Linked DNA regions of Vulgatibacter sp.. The protein of the gene in region 1 binds, or shares a complex with, the protein of each later gene. Links are inferred from orthologs where the notes say so. Each region holds a gene or a part of one and is shown on either strand. Other genes may lie near its edges.

Region 1 (7,380 bases):
GCACTTTTTGCTCGCCGCACGAAGAAGCTGTGCACCGTTCGCTCGGCCGGTGAAGCGTCACGCGGGGGCGCCCTGCCCGTGCACGAGGAAGCGGACCTCGTCCCCGCTGGGGGCGAAGCGCCTGCGCATCACCTCGATCGCCGCGGGGTTCTCGTCCACGAGGAGGAAGCGCCTGCCGTGGCGGAGCGCCGCCTCGCCGGTGGTGCCGCTTCCCGCGAAGAAATCGATCACCAGGTCCCCGGGGCGCGAGGAGGCCCGCACGATCCGCTCGAGGATCCCCACCGGCTTCTGCGTGGGATAACCCGTCTTCTCCCTGCCCGTGGGGCTGACGATGGTGTGCCACCAGGTGTCGGTGGGGAGCTTGCCCCGGGCCGCCTTCTCCGGTCCCACCAGCCCGGGCGCCAGGTAGGGGATTCGGTCCACCGCCTCGATGTCGAAGAAGTAGCCGGCGGGCTCCTTCGCGTAGAAGAGGATGTTGTCGTGCTTGGCGGGCCAGCGCTTCTTCGACCGGGCGCCGTAGTCGTAGGCCCAGACGATCTCGTTCACGAAGCAGTCCCGCCCGAAGATCCCGTCGAGGAGCACCTTCACGTAGTGCACCTCGCGGTAGTCGAGGTGCACGTAGAGCGAGCCGCTCGGGGCGAGCAGCCGCCGCGCCTCCCGCAGTCGCGGCTCGAGGAAGCCCAGGTAGTCGTCGAAGCGGTCGCCGTAGGAGGCGGAGGAGAGCTTCTCGGTGCGGTAGCGCACGCCGCCGAAGCCGGTGCGATCCCCTTCGGGATCACGCACGGTCCGCAGCACCTCGCGCTTCTGCTTCTGGCCGGTGTTGAAGGGCGGATCGACGTAGACCAGCTGCGCGCAGCCGTCGGGCAGCTCGCGCAGCACCGCCAGATTCTCGCCGTGGATGACCTGGCCGCAGCCTTCGTGTCCGGACATGGCGGCGCACTCTACACGAAGGGGCAAGGGGGGAATCGCAACCCGGCGATCGGCGTTTCAACGACCCGAGGGTGAATAGCGCTTGCCTCGATCGCGGCTCTGCGCTACATCAGCCGCCGCTTTCGCGGGGTGTGGCGCAGCCTGGTAGCGCACCTGCTTTGGGAGCAGGGTGTCGGAGGTTCGAATCCTCTCGCCCCGACCATTTGCAGCAAACGCCAAGGGTCCCACGGGGCCCGGTGCGGAAGTTGAGCGCCAGTAGCTCAGTTGGATAGAGCAGCGGCCTTCTAAGCCGTAGGTCGAGGGTTCGATTCCTTCCTGGCGCGCCAAAATAGAATATCGAAGTTTGTGGTGAGCGTAGCTCAACTGGCAGAGCACTGGACTGTGACTCCGGGGGTTGTGGGTTCGAGCCCCATCGCTCACCCCATTTTGCAGAAGGCCGGAAGCAGCGGCCGCGTGCCGGGAAACCGGACGCAACGAGAAGAAGGCAGCTTCGAGGCAGGGCGGAAAAAAGCGGTTGACTCCAAGAGCCGCTTCGACTAAACCGCCACCTCGTTCGGGACGGAAACAGCGTCGCCGAGAAAAGCTGAGAAAAGTCGGGTGCGTAGCTCAATTGGCAGAGCAATGGACTCTTAATCCATAGGTTGAAGGTTCGATTCCTTCCGCACTCACCACTTTGGAAACCCCCTGCAGGCAACTGCAGGGGGTTTTCTTTTTTGCGCCGCCGGGAACCTTCCCGGTACCCGGGCGTTTCCTCGCACGAGACCTTTGACGGCAGCGTCGGGTCGTTCTATGGAGCGCCGCAAGGGGCAGGTGGCGGAATTGGTAGACGCGCTGGTCTTAGGAGCCAGTGTCGCAAGGCGTGAGGGTTCGAGTCCCTCCCTGCCCACCATATCGATCGATCGCCGAGGCGGCCTCCGGGCGCGCCTCCCGGCTGCGGCAGCCGGAATGGACCGATCCCTGCTGTGGTTGGGCCACCGATGATCCCCTACTTCGAAGTTCCGCCCCTCTCCCTCGGCCCCCTCGAGCTCCACGCCTTCGGCGCCCTCGCCGCGCTGGGCATCTACGTGGGCGCCCGCCTCGCGGCGAAGGCCGCGCGGACCATCGGCCCCGGCGACGACCTGCCCATCGTCGAGGCGGCCCCCTGGATGGTGGTCGGCGGCGTGATCGGCGGCCACCTCGTCCACGTCCTCGGCTACCACCCGGAGATCCTCGCCACCGAGGGTTGGACCTCGCTGCTCAAGGTCTGGGACGGCCTCTCCTCGATGGGCGGCGTGCTCGGCGGCCTGATCACCATCGTGCTCTTCTTCCGCTGGAAGCGGTGGCGGCTGATCCCCTCCTTGAACGCCCTCGCCCTCGGCATCGCGCCGGGCTGGGGCATCGCCCGCCTGGGCTGCTTCGCCGCCCACGATCACAAGGGCACGCTCACCGACTTCCCCCTGGCCGTGGCCTTCCCGGGCGGCGCCCGCCACGACCTTGGCCTCTACGAGGCGGTGCTCCTCTTCGCCATCGCCGGCGTGCTCTGGCTGCTCGCCAGGAAGCCGCGCCCCGAGGGCTTCCTCATGGGGGTGCTCGCCATCGCCTACGCGGTGCCGCGCTTCTTCATGGACTTCCTCCGGGCCACCGATCTGCCCTTCTCCGACGGGCGCATCGCCGGGCTCACCCCCGCGCAGTACACCGCCTTCCTCCTCGTGGGGATCGGCACCTGGCTGCTGGTGCGCTCGCGCAACCTCCCCGCGATGACGGTGGAGCGGCGGGCAGAGCAGGAAAGCGCCGCAGCGGCCTGACCCGCCCCGGCCTGCACAAGACGAAGGCGCCGAAGGTCCCCGCGGACCGCGGCGCCTTTTTCGATCCGGGGCGCGGCGAAAGCGGGGGTACTCCTTCCGCCGCTGGGGTAGGGTGGCGACCGTTCACCGCGCTTTCCGCGGGGTGGGGGAGAGCCCGCCGGCCTGCTTGACTTCCCGAAGGGCGGCGTCTATTCGGCGGCTTCTTTTAACTCCTCCTCCGATACTGCTACGAGGGTTTGGCTGATGAAGGTCAATGTCGAGACCGTCTCCCCGGTCGAGAAGAAGCTCCTGATCGAGGTCGATGCCGACCGCGTCTCCAACGAGCTCGAGCGCGCCTACCGGGGGCTCTCCCGCAGCGTGCGCGTGCCCGGCTTCCGCCAGGGCAAGGTGCCCCGCCGGATCCTCGAGGCCCGCTACAAGGACCAGGTCGAGCAGGACGTGGTGCAGCACCTCGTCGAGCACACCTGGCGCGAGGCGGTGGACGAGCAGGACCTCTTCCCCGTGGCGCAGCCGGTGGTCTCCCCCGAGCGCCTCGAGCAGGGCAAGCCGTTCAAGTACGAGGCCCGCGTCGAGGTGAAGCCCGAGGTCACCGCGAAGGATTACAAGGGCCTGGAGTACACGGGCACCGAGCCGAAGGTCACCGACGAGATGGTGAACGACGAGCTCGCCCGCATCCAGGAGAGCCTCGCCCAGCTCCAGCCCATCGAGGACCGCCAGACCGCCCAGGTGGGTGATTACGCGATCATCGATCACGAGGGCTTCCTCGGCGAGGAGTCGATCGAGGGTGGCAAGGGCACCGACGTCACGGTCAAGGTCGACGAGGGCTCGCTCCTCGAGGGCAGCGCCCCGATGCTCGCCGGCAAGAACGTGGGCGAGACCGTCGACGCCACCGTCGAGTTCCCGCCCGACTACCAGGACGAGAAGGTCCGCGGGAAGGCCGCCACCTTCAAGCTCACCCTGAAGAGCCTGAAGCGGCGCGACGTCCCGGCCCTCGACGACGAGCTCGCCAAGGATCTCGGCGGCGAGGCCAAGACCCTCGACGAGCTCAAGGCGAAGATCCGCGAGGGGCTCGACACCGCCGAGAAGCAGCGCGCCGACCGCGAGAACCGCGAAGGCCTGCTCAAGGCGCTGGTCGAGAAGAATCCGATCGAGGTGCCCAAGGCCCTCGTCGAGCGCGGCATCGACATGATGGTCGCCGGCGCCGCCGAGCGCTTCCAGCGCCAGGGGCTCGACATCCGCCAGATGGGGCTCGATTTCCGCAAGATCCGCGAGGATCTGCGCGAGAAGGCGACCCAGGAGGTCAAGGCGGCGCTGCTGCTCGAGGCCATCGCCGGGCAGGAGGGCGTCGAGGTCTCCGACTCCGACCTCGCCGACCACTACGCGAAGCTGGCCACCGAGGTGAACATGCCCGAGGCGAAGGTCCGGGCCCACTTCGAGAAGGACGCCGCCGAGATGAACGCGCTCAAGAACCGTCTGCGTGAAGAAAAGACGGTTGCGCTCCTGCAGCGCGAGGCGAAGGTTACCGGCTAGTCTTCTGCACGGTCCTACCCGAGCAGGAGATTCGAGTCCGCCCCCCGGCGCCCTCCGAGGCGCCGGGCCGCCCCTGGAGGAGAGCAAATGAGCTACATCCCGATGCCGTTCGTGGTCGAGCAGACGCACCGCGGCGAACGCTCCTACGACATCTATTCGCGCCTGCTGAAGGACCGGATCATCTTCCTCGGGACCCCCGTGGACGACGACGTGGCGAACGTCATCATCGCCCAGCTCCTCTTCCTGGAGTCCGAGGACCCGGACAAGGACATCAACCTCTACATCAACTCGCCGGGTGGCTCGGTGACCGCGGGCCTCGCGATCTACGACACCATGCAGTACGTGAAGCCGGCGGTTTCCACGATCTGCATGGGCCAGGCCGCCTCGATGGGCGCGCTGCTCCTCTCTGCCGGCGCCGACGGCAAGCGCTACGCGCTCCCCCACGCCCGGATCATGATCCACCAGCCGATGGGCGGCTTCTCCGGCCAGGCCACGGACATCGACATCCAGGCCAAGGAGATCCTCCGGCTGAAGCAGAAGCTGAACGAGATCCTCGTCCACCACACCAAGCAGCCCATCGAGCGGATCGAGAAGGACACCGACCGCGACTACTTCATGGGCGCCGGCGAGGCCAAGGAATACGGCCTGATCGACCAGGTCTACGTCCGCCACCACGTTCCGCCCGGCAAGGAAGGCAAGTAGGCCTTCGGGGCATTCGAGCGGGCGGGAGGACGGTACCTCCGGTTGGATGGACTGGCCTCCCCCCGGTTGTTACCCTCAATGGCATGTGCCGGGGATAGACCCTGGAAGCCGGGAGAGGTGGTTTTGGACAGGCGCGACAGCCACACGCTCTGCTGCTCCTTCTGCGGCAAGTCCCAGAAGGAGGTCAAGAAGCTCATCGCAGGGCCGACGGTCTACATCTGCGACGAGTGCATCGGTCTCTGCAACGACATCATCGCGGAGGAGATCGAGCACGAGGAGCGGAAGGACAAGAAGATCCGCATTCCGCGGCCCAGCGAGATCAAGACGGTCCTCGACGAGTACGTGATCGGCCAGGATCGGGCCAAGAAGATCCTCTCCGTGGCGGTGCACAACCACTACAAGCGGATCGAGCAGAAGGGGAACGCCACCTCTGCGGACGACGTCGAGCTCCAGAAGTCGAACATCCTCCTGCTCGGCCCCACGGGCTCCGGCAAGACGCTGCTCGCCCAGACGCTCGCCCGGCTGCTGAACGTTCCCTTCACCATCGCCGACGCCACCACCCTCACCGAGGCGGGCTACGTCGGCGAGGACGTCGAGAACATCATCGTCAACCTGCTGCAGGCCGCCGACCACGACATCGAGCGGGCGCAGAAGGGCATCGTCTACATCGACGAGATCGACAAGATCGCCCGCAAGAGCGAGAACCCGTCGATCACCCGCGACGTCTCCGGCGAGGGCGTGCAGCAGGCGCTGCTCAAGCTCATCGAGGGCACGGTCGCCAACGTCCCGCCCAAGGGCGGCCGCAAGCACCCGCAGCAGGAATTCCTGCAGGTCGACACCTCGAACATCCTCTTCATCTGCGGCGGCGCCTTCCACGGCCTCGACAAGATCGTCGAGCAGCGGCAGGGCGGCAGGAGCATGGGCTTCGGCGCCGAGGTGAAGAGCAAGCAGGAGAAGAACCAGACCGAGCTGCTGCGCGACGCGCAGCCGCAGGACCTGCTCAAATTCGGCCTGATCCCCGAGTTCATCGGCCGTCTGCCCGTCACCGCCACCCTCGAGGAGCTCGACGAGCCGGCGCTGGTGCAGATCCTCACCGAGCCGAAGAACGCCCTGGTCAAGCAGTACAAGAAGCTGCTCGAGATGGACGGCGTGAACCTCAAGTTCACCGAGGGCGCCCTCCATGCCATCGCCAGGGAAGCGCTGCGCAACAAGGCCGGTGCCCGTGGCCTGCGCTCGGTGGTCGAGGGTGCCATGCTCGACGTGATGTACGACATTCCTTCTCAGAAGACTGCGAGGGAGGTCGTCATCGGTGAAGACGTGATCGCGAAGAAGGAGAAGCCGCTGATCATCTACGAGCAGCAGAAGGCCGAATCGGCGTAGCCGGGGCGTTGGTTTCCCGGTCGAGCTTCGGCCGGCGCCCTTGCTGCTTCGTTCTGCAGCCAGGCCGCCGGCCGGTTTCGTTTCGGCCCGGCCCGCTTCGAGGGCGCACGGGGAAGGTTGTCACCAGAGGGCCTGTTCTCCTGAGGTTCGAAGCAAGCAGTCCGCATGAAGGGGGGGCGCCGGCAAGCCCGGAGCCCACCGCCAGCCCGAGAGGTCCTAGAGCACATGTTCTTCGGCAAAGACGACAAGAAGGGTGGCCCGGCGAAGACGCGCCTCGTTCCGCTGCTCCCGCTGCGGGACATCATCGTCTTCCCCCACATGGTCGTCCCGCTCTTCGTGGGGCGTGAGAAGTCCATCAGCGCCCTCGAAGAGGCCATGGCCCACGACAAGGAGATCCTCCTTGCCGCGCAGAAGAAGGCCAAGACCAACGATCCCGCCCCCGAGGACATCTTCGAGGTCGGTACGCTGGGGACGATCATCCAGCTCCTGCGCCTGCCCGACGGCACTGTGAAGGTCCTCGTCGAGGGCAAGAAGCGCGCCCGCGTCCGGCGCTACCAGCAGACCGAGAGCTTCTTCCTCGCCGAGGCGGAGGAGGTCGAGGAGATCTCCGAGCGCTCCGTCGAGCTCGAAGCGCTCATCCGCTCCGTGCACTCGACCTTCGAGGCGTACGTCAAGCTCAACAAGCGCATCCCGCCCGAGATGCTGGTCTCGGTGGCCTCGATCGACGATCCGGGCCGGCTCTCCGACACCATCGTCGCCCACCTCTCGCTCAAGCTGAACGACAAGCAGTCGATCCTGGAGACCGAGTCGGCAGCGAAGCGCCTCGAGAAGCTCTACGAGCTGATGCAGGGCGAGATCGAGATCCTGCAGGTCGAGAAGAAGATCCGCACCCGCGTCAAGAAGCAGATGGAGAAGACGCAGAAGGAGTACTACCTGAATGAGCAGATGCAGGCCATTCAGAAGGAACTCGGGGAGCGGGACGAGTTCAAGAACGAGGTGCAGGAGCTCGAGGAGCGGATCAAGAACAAGAAGATGTCGAAGGAGGCGACGGTCA
Region 2 (6,122 bases), on another replicon or contig:
CCAGGTTCTTCGGCACTTCCTGGTAATGCGCGAACTGCATGGTGTACGTCGCCCTTCCCTGCGTCTTGCTCCGCAGGTCGGTCGCGTACCCGAACATCTGGGCGAAGGGAACCTCCGCCCGAACAACCTGGAGACCGTGGCGCGGCTCCATACCCTGAATCCGGCCGCGACGCGAGTTGATATCGCCGATGACGTCGCCCATGAACTCGTCGGGCGTCTCGATCTCGCAGGCCATGATGGGCTCGAGCAGCACCGGACCGGCCTTTTCGGCCGCTTCCTTGAACGCCATCGAGCCCGCAATCTTGAAGGCGATCTCGCTCGAATCGACGTCGTGGTAGCTGCCGTCGAAGAGCTCGGCCTTCACGTCGACCACCGGGAAGCCGGCGAGGATGCCCCCGTCCAGCGCCTCGGCGATGCCCTTCTCCACCGGAGCGATGAACTCCTTCGGGATCACGCCGCCGGTGATGCCGTCGACGAACTCGAAGCCCTTGCCGGGCTCGTTGGGAGAGAGGCGGATCCAAACGTGGCCGAACTGGCCCTTGCCGCCGGTCTGCCGGATGTACTTGCCCTCGGCCTCCGCGGACGTCGTGATCGTCTCGCGGTAGGCGACCTGGGGCTTGCCGACGTTCGCCTGCACCTTGAACTCGCGCTGCAGGCGGTCGACGATGATCTCGAGGTGCAGCTCGCCCATGCCCGAGATGAGCGTCTGGCCGCTCTCCTCGTCGGTGCGCACCCGGAACGACGGATCCTCGATGGCCAGCCGCTGGAGCGAGACCGCCAGCTTCTCCTGGTCGGCCTTGGTCTTCGGCTCGATCGCCACGGCGATCACCGGCTCGGGGAACTCCATCTTCTCGAGGATGATGGGGTGCTTGTCGTCGCAGAGCGTATCGCCGGTGACGGCGAGCTTGAGGCCGACGGCAGCGGCGATGTCGCCGGAGTAGACCTCGTTGATCTCCTCGCGCTTGTTCGCGTGCATGCGCAGGAGGCGGCCGACGCGCTCGCGCTTGCCCTTCGCCGGGTTCCACACGGTCAGGCCCGACTCGAGCATGCCGGAGTAGACCCGGAAGAAGGTGAGCTGGCCCACGAACGGATCGTTCATGATCTTGAAGGCCAGCGCGCTGAAAGGCGCGTCGTCGGAGGTCGGGCGGCTGTCGTCCACGCCGTCGGGCGTCTTGCCCGTCACGTCGGGGACGTCGGTGGGAGCCGGCAGGTAGTCGACCACCGCGTCGAGGATCTGCTGGACGCCCTTGTTCTTGAAGGCGGAGCCGCAGAGCACCGGCGTGACCTTCAGCTCGATGGTCGCCTTGCGGAGGACGCGCTTGATCTCGCCTGTGGGGATCTCCTCGCCGCCGAGGTACTTCTCCATCAGCGCGTCGTCGCACTCGGCCAGGGCCTCGAGAAGCTCGGTCCGGGCCGCCTCGATCTCCTCGAGCTGCTCGGGCGTCGGCTCCTCGACCGCGAACTTCGCGCCCAGGTCCTCGTCGTCGAAGGTGATCGCCTTGCGCTCGATGACGTCGAGCACCCCGTGGAACGCCTCCTCCGCGCCGATCGGGAGGTAGATCGGATGCGCGTTGGTCTTGAGGCGATCGGCCATCATCGAAATGGCGCGGCGGAAGTCGGCACCGACGCGGTCCATCTTGTTGACGAAGGCGATGCGGGGGACGTGGTACTTGTTCGCCTGCCGCCAGACCGTCTCGGACTGGGGCTGCACACCGGCTACGGCGCAGAAGACGGCGACCGCACCGTCGAGGACGCGGAGCGAGCGCTCCACCTCGATGGTGAAATCGACGTGGCCGGGGGTGTCGATGATGTTGACGCGGTTTTCGCGCCAGAAGCAGGTGGTCGCGGCGGAGGTGATGGTGATGCCGCGCTCACGCTCCTGCTCCATCCAGTCCATGGTGGCAGCGCCCTCATGGACCTCACCGATCTTGTGGATGATGCCGGTGTAGAAAAGGATGCGCTCGGTCGTCGTGGTCTTGCCCGCGTCGATGTGGGCCATGATCCCGATGTTCCGCGTCCTCTCGAGGGGATAGAGGCGAGCCATGTTTCTCTTGCCTTTCCTCCCACCGGAAGGGGAGACGTCGGGCGGCCTGCAGCCACCACGGGGACAATCCAGAGCGCCGCCCGGGTCAGGGGCGGCGCGACGACCAAGCTTTCAGAGAGCGGTACTGCCGAATTACCAGCGGTAGTGGGCGAAGGCCTTGTTGGCCTCGGCCATCTTGTGCGTGTCCTCGCGCTTCTTCACCGCTGCGCCGCGGTTGTTGGCAGCGTCGAGGATCTCGCCCGCGAGCTTCTCGGCCATGGTCTTCTCGCCACGAGCGGACGAGTAGGTGATCAGCCAGCGCATGCCGAGGGCCACGCGGCGATCCTGGCGGACCTCCACGGGGACCTGGTAGGTGGCGCCACCGACGCGGCGGCTCTTCACCTCGAGCACCGGCTTGACGTTGTCGAGCGCCTTCTTGAAGAGCTTGAGGGGATCGTCGTTGAGCTTCGACTGGACGATGTCGAACGCACCGTAGACGATCTGCTCGGCGGTCGACTTCTTGCCGTCCCGCATCACGTCGTTCATGAACTTCGCCACGAGGCGGTCACCGAACTTAGGATCGGGGAGGATCTTGCGCTTCTCTACTTCGCGACGGCGAGGCATCTGAGTGTACCTTCGAAAGAATCAGGTGGTCGGCGCCTGCCGCTCCCGCGGCGGCGCCCTATTTCGCAGAACGTCCGCTTAGCCCGGCTTCTTCGCGCCGTACTTCGAGCGGCTCTGCTTGCGGTTGGCCACGCCGACGGAGTCGAGGCTGCCGCGAACGATGTGGTAGCGAACACCCGGGAGGTCCTTCACACGGCCGCCGCGGATGAGCACCACGGAGTGCTCCTGGAGGTTGTGACCCACGCCGGGGATGTACGAGGTGACCTCGATCCCGTTGGTGAGGCGAACACGAGCCACCTTCCGAAGCGCCGAGTTCGGCTTCTTGGGGGTGGTGGTGTAGACGCGGGTGCACACGCCACGCTTCTGGGGCGAGCCCTGGAGCGCCGGGGCCTTGTTCTTGGCCTCCATGGCCTGGCGGCCCTTCCGGATGAGCTGGTTGATCGTCGGCATTTCGATCCTGGCCTCCGGCGCGATGCGAATCGGAGGCGTCAAGTACTACATAAAAGAGCGCCGCATTATAGGGATCGGCAGATCCCTGTCAAGCGACGATCGGCAGATGAAAACCTTCGCACACCGACACGTGTTCCCTGTCGGGCGTCGCAGGAATCCGCGCCTTCTACGCAGGCGCCACTGCGCTGTCAAGCAGGTTGGAGGGGCCGAGCGTGTGAAACGCTCCTCCTTGCGATCGCTCCGCCTTCGGCTTCGCTGGAGAGTTTGCTTCACAAACTCTCAGCGCCCGCGCTGCTTGCGGGAAGTCCGACTCGCAGGGGCCGGACGCCTGCCGGGGCGGGCGGGCCGGGCCACGAAGACCGGCCGGAGGCGCTGCGGCAATACGTGAAACGGGAGCGAACAATAGGGGCATCGCTCGCATGCTTCGTCGAGCACGAGCCTGCAACCGGGGCAGCGGGTGCCCGGCTCGGCAGGTCGGGCCCGGGCCCTTCCGTCGAAGGGAGCGGCGCGGAGCACGCGCACCTCGCCGCCCTCGAGGCGCTCGAGCCTGTGCCGGACCGCAGCCAGCTCCGTCTCCAGGGCGGCAATCCGCTCCTCGAGATCCGCCCTTCCCTGCCGATTCCGGGTCGCCATCGGGCGGACTCTGCCACACGATGGGTGACAGGGCCACGCGAAGTGGCCATCCGACGCCCCCGGCCCGATGCGCCGGGCACCACGAATCGGGAACGGAAGACCAAGAATGGCACACCCGCAGATCCGCACCGGCGATGCAGCGACCGTCTCCCTCGATCCCGAGCTCCTGCGACTGCTCGAGCGCCCCAACGAGAGCCAGGTCCCCACGACCCGCCGCATCTACGTCAACCGCAACCTGCGGATGGACCAGATCGACCTGATCGGCTTCGACATGGACTACACCCTGGCCATCTACCACATGCGCCGGATCGAGCAGCTCTCCTTCGACATGACGCTGGCGCTGCTGGTCCGGCAGTTCGGCTACCCGCAGGTCGTCGAGTCGATCCGCTACGACCACCAATTTGTGATGCGGGGCCTCGTGGTCGACAAGGAGCAGGGCAACCTCCTCAAGATGGACCGCTTCAACCACGTCGGGCGGGTCTACCACGGCAGGCAGCTCCTCGACCGGGAGGCGTGGCGGCGGCTCTACCGCGACGAGAAGATCCGGCTCTCCTCCCCCCGCTACGCCTGGATCGACACCCTCTTCGCCCTGCCCGAGGCCTCGATGTACGCCGAAGTGATCGAGCTGCTCGAGGGCCGGGGCGAGAGGGTCGACTACGGCAAGCTTTACGACGACATCCGCGAGGCGATCGACACGGTCCATCGCGACGGCTCGCTCAAGACCGAGATCACAAAGGACCTGCCAGCCTACGTCTTCCGGGATCCGGAGCTGGGCCCTGCGCTGCACAAGCTCCGCTCCGGCGGCAAGAAGCTCTTCGTCCTCACCAACTCGCTCTTCGACTACACCGACGCGGTGATGAGCCACCTCCTCGACGGGCAACTCCCCGAGTACCCGTCCTGGCGCAACTACTTCGACCTGGTGGTGGTGGGCGGATCCAAGCCGCGCTTCTTCACCGAGCGCCATCCCTTCGTCGAGCTCGACGAGTCGGGGGCGGTGCAGGCGGAGGCCCAGAGCCTCGAGCGCGGGAAGATCTACCAGGGCGGCAACCTCGTCGACCTCGAGCGGATGGCAGGGTTCGGCGGGGAGCGGGTCCTCTACGTCGGCGACCACATCTACGGCGACATCCTCAAGTCCAAGAAGACGTCCCTCTGGCGCACCTGCATGATCGTCGAGGAGCTGGAGGAGGAGTTGGCCCACATGGAGGCGAGCGCCGATCAGATGCGCCACCTGGCGGAGGCGGAGCGGCTCCGGGCCCGGCTGGAGGACGAGCTCGGCCTGCAGAAGGCGCGGCTCAACGCGCTGGACCGCAAGCTCGAGCGCGGCGACGTGGAGGGACGCAGCCCGGCGGAGCTGGAGGCGATGCGGCAGGAGGCCAAGCGGGATCTCGAGCGGGTCCGCAGGGCGGTCCGCGAGATCGACGGGATGGTCGGGCACCTCGCCGAGTCGCTGGAGAGCGGGTTCAACCGCTATTGGGGGCTGATCTTCAAGGAGGGGAACGAGAACAGCCGGTTCGGCGAGCAGGTCGAGGACTACGCCTGCCTCTACACCAGCCGGGTCTCCAATTTCCTCTTCTCCTCGCCGATGCAATACTTCCGCTCGCCGCGGGAGGTGATGCCCCACGAGGTGGGCTTCGAGGCGCTCTCCCCCTTCGGCGGGGATTCGCGCAGGCCCGGCGACCGCATGGCGGATCGGGGCGGCTGAAACGCTGGCGCCCTCCCCTGCCGGGTCGGCCTCGACCCGGTGGGGGCAGCGTGGCGGTAGTGCACGGGAATCGAACCCGCCCGAAGCGCCTCTCGGCACCCCACACCGGTTTTGAAGACCGGGCCGGTCACCAGATCCGGACGCACTACCGCAGCGGAGGCTACGCGCCCCGTCGCGGGGTCGCAACGAATCGATGCAGGCGGGCGGAAAAGAAAAGCGGGGACGGCAACCGGCGAAGTGGGGGGGGATCTTCGCTCGGGTACCGTCCCCGCAGACTTTTCCTCCCACCGCCGGTTGGCGGAGGGATGGAAGGGGCATCGGCAGTCTGGTGGGGGGTACCGCCGCCGACGCGCCCTTCGCCCTGGAGAAGGAGCAAGTCCGGTGCCAACGCCAGATCCGCCCGGAGCGGCGATTCGCGGCACCCCGGGGCGTGAGGACTTTGCAGATGTGAAGCGAGCCGTTGCAGATCTGCAACGGCGTGGCGCGGGAGCCGGTGGCGGCGGCTTGACGCTCCGTACGCCTCCCCCCTACGGTCCGCGCCGATGGCGCGATTCGGCAAGAAAAAGCGGACGGTTGCAGCGGTCCTCGCGGGCCTCCTCCTGATCTGGGTGGCGGTGACCTGGGCCACCCTCCCCGCGGTCGGGAAGCTGGCGACGGAGAACCCGAAGACCACGGCGCTGATCGAGGCCC

The links.
Region 2: the proteins of tig (region 1) and rpsG are in contact, whole or in part, in a crystal structure (PDB 3GTY), measured with the Thermotoga maritima proteins. The link is inferred for Vulgatibacter sp. from one-to-one orthologs. Residues at the interface, in WP_004081061.1 of Thermotoga maritima: Glu122, Val124, Val129, Leu130, Tyr133, Glu188, Gly259, Ile262, Tyr263, Glu266, Ser270, Glu273, Gln274, Glu277, Arg308, Gln311, Ile312, Ser315, Tyr316, Glu325, Arg329, Arg336, Leu363, Phe366, Trp367, Arg373, Leu377, Arg381, Leu384, Glu387; in WP_004081843.1 of Thermotoga maritima: Lys34, Lys52, Lys55, Glu59, Arg62, Gln63, Glu66, Asn67, Lys69, Val71, Arg95, Ala109, Lys110, Lys111, Gly112, Arg113, Pro114, Glu117, Glu121, Ile124, Ala125, Tyr127, Asn128, Asn129, Thr130, Gly131, Lys135, Asp139, Arg142, Met143.

What each region holds. Positions count from the first base shown.
Region 1 is NZ_JAWLCN010000001.1:494,739-502,118, forward strand. The notes cover bases 2,159-5,100. They hold tig (trigger factor), read left to right. Parts: upstream 2,159-2,957; coding sequence 2,958-4,244; downstream 4,245-5,100. Other genes in these bases: ACESMR_RS02355 (prolipoprotein diacylglyceryl transferase), read left to right, coding at 2,159-2,714; clpP (ATP-dependent Clp endopeptidase proteolytic subunit ClpP), read left to right, coding at 4,332-4,946; clpX (ATP-dependent Clp protease ATP-binding subunit ClpX), read left to right, coding at 5,025-5,100. In the rest of the region: ACESMR_RS02325 (DNA-methyltransferase), read right to left, coding at 58-930; more of ACESMR_RS02355, read left to right, coding at 1,908-2,158; more of clpX, read left to right, coding at 5,101-6,326; lon (endopeptidase La), read left to right, coding at 6,552-7,380. UniProt on the Bacillus subtilis protein: Involved in protein export. Acts as a chaperone by maintaining the newly synthesized protein in an open conformation. Functions as a peptidyl-prolyl cis-trans isomerase.
Region 2 is NZ_JAWLCN010000014.1:501-6,622, forward strand. Bases 913-3,686 are described here. They hold rpsG (30S ribosomal protein S7), read right to left. Parts: upstream 2,648-3,686; coding sequence 2,177-2,647; downstream 913-2,176. Other genes in these bases: fusA (elongation factor G), read right to left, coding at 913-2,044; rpsL (30S ribosomal protein S12), read right to left, coding at 2,726-3,097; ACESMR_RS21815 (hypothetical protein), read right to left, coding at 3,377-3,686. Outside these bases: more of fusA, read right to left, coding at 1-912; more of ACESMR_RS21815, read right to left, coding at 3,687-3,730; ACESMR_RS21820 (HAD-IG family 5'-nucleotidase), read left to right, coding at 3,837-5,432; ACESMR_RS21830 (transglycosylase domain-containing protein), read left to right, coding at 5,975-6,122.